DNA from 2 places in the Gordonia aurantiaca genome. Region 1 is predicted to be linked to the other one. Evidence: riboswitches for the same ligand, from Rfam matches in the RefSeq annotation. Region 1 holds a riboswitch; the other holds the start of a gene.

Region 1 (2,388 bases):
CCGGGAAGACGATCTGGCCCGCATCGTCGCGCACCGGTCCGGGGACCTCGTGGAACGACGGCAGCAGGGCGATGGTGATGCCGACCGCGATCAGGTAGGCGGCGCCTCCGACGACGCCCGAGACCAACCCGCCGATCCGCGGGCGCAGCCACAGCGCCAACACCACCGCGGCGATCGCGAGCACCACCGACGCGACACTGATCGTCAGGAACGCCCCGGTGCGGTCGCCAATGGTGTCGTCGTCACCGACCGCCGGCGGATTGGCCGGGTAGGCGAAGAACGGCACGCCGAAGACCGCGACGAAACCGATGACGCCCAGCGCGCCTGCGACGGCACGCGGATCGGTGGCCGGGTGACGGCTGCCGAGGTGGGCCCACAGCACGGTGAACGCGACCGCGAAGAACGCGCCCATGCACAGCGCGAACACGAGGTTGCCGATCCCGGCACCGAGGTTCTCCTGCATGGCGCGGGTGAAGACCTCGCCGCCCTCGCCGTGATGATGCCCGCCCGCGGCGTGCGCGAGCGCCTCCTCGGCCGCCGAGCGCTCACCTTCGTAGTCGACGGCCCTCGACACGACCGGTTCGAGGTAGAACCGGGCGAACACGAACGACACGATCCCGGCGATCAGGCCCGCGAACAGTCCTGCGCCGATGAGTTTCTTCTCCATGTGGACTTGTCCCTCGTCGGGCCACTCAGTGGCAGGGGAAGCCCAGGAAATGGCGGGCGTCGTGCACGAACTCGTGCACGTAGGTGTTCTCGCCGAACACCGACACGACCCCTTGGTCGTACCCGAGGAAGTAGTAGGCCAGCGCCGCGAAGAGCACGGTCAGGCTCAGCCAGACGGCCGCCCGGGCCGCGGAGAGGTTCGGAACGGCGAGTGCGCGTGGCGCGACGTTCGCCGTCGGGATACCGGGAGCAGGGGTACCGGTGTTCATCTGTGGGTGTCCTTTCGCCGATCTCGCGTCGGAGAGTTGTGGAACGTCACGCCGGCACGGCATCCTGACTCACGTCGACGTACAGACACCGTCGAATCCCTCGACCGCGTCGGATGTCGTCGTTCACAGTGGCGCGACCGCTCCGGATTCCCACCGGATTCCCCGTACAGGCGTGAGACGATTGTATACCGCCGGGTGTCGCACCCGTGAGACATAGTGGAGGAATGCCCCGCCCATCGGTGCTCGACCGCTTCACCGCTCCCACGCGGCGATGGTTCACCAGTGCCTTCACCACGCCCACCGCCGCCCAGACGGGCGCTTGGACCTCCATCGCCGACGGGGCGAACACCCTGGTCATAGCTCCGACCGGCTCCGGCAAGACCCTCGCGGCGTTCCTGTGGGCGCTCGACCGGCTCGCCGCCGAGGCCGCCGAACGCGGCGCCGAGCCGAGACGCACCGGCACCCGCGTCGTCTACATCTCGCCGCTGAAGGCGCTCGCGGTCGACGTCGAGCGCAACCTGCGCGCGCCGCTGACCGGCATCACCCGCGCCGCCCAGGAACTGAACCTGCCGGAGCCGAACATCACCGTCGGCGTCCGGTCCGGCGACACCTCGGCGGCCGAGCGTCGCAGCCTGATCAAGGCCCCGCCCGACATCCTGATCACCACACCCGAGTCGCTGTACCTCATGCTGACGTCGGCGGCGCGCGACACCCTCGCCGACGTCGAGGCGGTCATCGTCGACGAGGTGCACGCGGTCGCGTCGACCAAGCGCGGCACACACCTCGCGCTGTCCCTGGAGCGTCTCGACGAACTACTCGAGAAACCCGCACAACGCATCGGGTTGTCGGCCACCGTCCGGCCCCCCGACGTCGTCGCCGGGTTCCTCTCCGGGGCGGCGCCGTGCACCGTCGTGAAACCGAGAGCGGCCAAGACCTTCGACCTGCGCGTCGATGTGCCGGTCGAGGACATGGCGAACATCCCGCCGCCTCCGGGACCCGAGGGCGCAGACGCCGAGCTCGACGACGCGTTCTCCCCGACCGCCGGATCGCTGTGGCCGTACGTGGAGGCGTCGATCGTCGACCAGATCGAGGCCAACCGGGCGACGATCGTGTTCGCCAACTCGCGACGCCTGGCCGAACGGTTGACCGCCCGGCTCAACGAGATCCACGCACAGCGACAGGGCGTGGAACTCGACGCCAAGGCGAATCCGACCGTGCCCGGCGGCGCCCCGGCCACCATCATGGGCAGCGGCGGGACCGCGGGTGCCGAGCCCCTGCTCGCGCGTGCGCATCACGGTTCGGTCAGCAAGGAGCAGCGCGCCCAGATCGAGGACGACCTGAAGACCGGACGCCTGAAGTGTGTGGTCGCGACCAGCTCGCTCGAACTCGGCATCGACATGGGCGCGGTGGACCTCGTCATCCAGGTGGAGGCGCCGCCGTCGGTGGCCAGCGG
Region 2 (2,388 bases), on a different contig from region 1:
TCATGCCGCCGTCGTTGACGAAGAGACGCTCGAGGGGCTGGGGGAAGGCGACCTGTTCGCCGCAGTTGGTGACGGTGACCGAGTCCGCGGATGCGGTGGAGTCGTCGGTGCCGCATCCGGCGAGAAGTCCGGCGGTGAGCGCGGAGACGACGATGAGAGTGCTGGGGAGTGCGAGCCTCACGGGATTTCCTCGAGGTTGAGAGTCGGCAGTTCGGATGTGTTCGGCGAGTTGAGCAACAGGTGCGGCCGCCCGGTTTCGGGATGCGGCACGATGCTGCCGGTCACGTCGAACACGGAGGCGAGCAGATCGGGTGTCAGCACCTCCAGCGGTGGCCCTTGGGCGACGATCCCGCCGTCGGCGACGACCGCCGCCGCGTCGAAATGGCGGAGGACGAGGTCGAGGTCGTGCATCGCGGCGACAACCGTCGCGTCGAGTTCGTCGAGGACCTGCATCAGACGCAGGCGCCACGCGGCGTCGAGATGATTGGTCGGCTCGTCGAGAACGATGATCGGGGTCCGCTGCGCGAGCGCGCGGGCCAGCACGACGCGGTGTCGTTCTCCACCGGACAATCGGGTACACGACCATCGTTGCCGGCCGGCCAGACCGACCGTGCGCAGGGCCTCCTCAACGGCCGCCGCGTCGTCGGAACTGCTTGTCGCCCAGGATGACCGGTACGGTGTTCGGCCCAGGCCCACGGCCTCGGCGACGGTCAGTTCGGCTGACGGGTGTTCGTCCTGCGTGACGACGGCGATCGAGCGGGCGCGACGCCGCGCCGGAAGTCGGGCGAGGTCGGAGGGGCGTGAGGCCCCCCTGCGCACGAGCGATGGTTTACACCGCAACCGATGCCGCGAGCGCCCCGAGGAGGGCGCCCGCCGACAGAGCCCAGACACCCAGCGCTGCAAGGGAACCCAGGGTGATGACCACCGTCGCGCCGACCGACGCCCCGGCGGACACTCCCAGCAGATACGGCTCGGCGAGCGGGTTGCGGACGAGCGCCTGCATCAGTGCTCCGGCGAGTGCGAGCCCGGCGCCGACGATCGCGGCCAGGATCGAGCGTGGCAGGCGGAGGTCGAAGATGATGACCGAGTGCGCGGCGTCGACCTCGTCGCCGCGCAGGCGTCCGACGACGGTGCGCCCGACCTCCTCGATCGGGATGGACTCGGCGCCGAACGCCGTCGCGAGCACAATGCTCACCAGCGTGAGCGCCGACAGGATCAGGGCAAGCGGCGTCGACGGAAGTCGCGGCGCTGATGCGCCGGCGACCCCGGTCGTGCCGTCTGGGGGACGGGACACGTGTTTCTACCTCGGTCTGGGCGTCTGTGCGCGAGACGCCGGTGGACTCGTGGAGAGCGGCAGGTATTCGGACTCGGGATCGACCGGGCCCGACGCCTTCCCGGGTTGCCCCAGTGGCCTTGGTGTCGGGCTCGTCCCCCATACCGCTGCGCGCCAGTCCTGGATTCCCACCAGGTTCCCTTGCCTCCGCGTGGTGCGGGTGCGACCGCTCTCGAGGGTGAGGGTACCAACCCCGGCGCCGGGCGGCGTCGCCGGCGAGGCGGTCGTCGGGCGCGGGACGACGACGACACCTATCCTTGTGTCCACGAGGCGATGTGACCCGAAGCGAACCGAGGCGGACGGTGATCCGATGGATGGACGACCGACGAAGCTGGCGATCATCGGCGCGGGCGCGGTGGGCACCGCGATCGCCTATTCCGCGCTGATCCGCGGGGTGGCGCGCACCGTCGCGCTGATGGACGTGAAGGCGACGAAGGTCGCCGCCGAGGTCCTCGATCTCTCGCACGGCCTGGAGTTCGTGCCGCGCGCCGACGTCATCGGGTCCGACGACTTCGCCGTGTGCGCCGACGCCGATGTCGTCGTGCTCACGGCCGGCGCCAAACAGAAGCCCGGACAATCCCGCCTCGAATTGGCCGAGGCGACAATCGGTTTGACGCACACCATCCTGCCGCAGGTGCTCGAGGTCGCGCCGGACGCGATCTACCTGATGGTCACCAACCCCGTCGACATCGTCACCCATGCCGCACTGAAGGTCAGTGGATTGCCGCCGAATCGGGTGTTCGGCTCGGGGACGGTGCTCGATTCGTCGAGGTTGCGTTTCCTCGTCGCCGACCACTGCGGGGTGGCCGTGCAGAGTGTGCACGCGTACGTCGTCGGGGAGCACGGCGACAGTGAGATTCCGCTGTGGTCGTCGGCGATGATCGGTGGGGTGCCGCTGACCCAGTGGACGCCGCTGCCCGGGCGTCCTCCGATGGATGACGCTGCGCGCGAGAGAATCCGGCACGAGGTCGTGCACGCGGCCTACAGGATCATCGAGGGCAAGGGCGCGACCAACTACGCGATCGGGCTCGCGGCGACGCGGATCGTCGAGGCCG

What was found. Region 1 has a riboswitch for cobalamin ahead of ABFT43_RS10110 (CbtB domain-containing protein). Riboswitches for the same ligand answer to the same signal wherever they lie in the genome.
Region 2: it holds a riboswitch for cobalamin, as region 1 does, so the genes downstream of both, ABFT43_RS03365 (iron chelate uptake ABC transporter family permease subunit) here and ABFT43_RS10110 (CbtB domain-containing protein) in region 1, are expected to answer to the same signal.

The regions. Positions count from the first base shown of each region.
Region 1 covers NZ_JBDUUF010000004.1:138,170-140,557, forward strand. The annotation lists gene ABFT43_RS10105 (CbtA family protein) at 1-667, opposite strand, end outside; gene ABFT43_RS10110 (CbtB domain-containing protein) at 693-935, opposite strand; cobalamin riboswitch at 972-1,158, opposite strand; gene ABFT43_RS10115 (ATP-dependent helicase) at 1,160-2,388, shown strand, end outside.
Region 2 covers NZ_JBDUUF010000001.1:737,125-739,512, forward strand. The annotation lists gene ABFT43_RS03355 (ABC transporter substrate-binding protein) at 1-181, opposite strand, end outside; gene ABFT43_RS03360 (ABC transporter ATP-binding protein) at 178-819, opposite strand; partial or broken gene ABFT43_RS03365 (iron chelate uptake ABC transporter family permease subunit) at 833-1,294, opposite strand; cobalamin riboswitch at 1,336-1,519, opposite strand; gene ABFT43_RS03370 (L-lactate dehydrogenase) at 1,644-2,388, shown strand, end outside.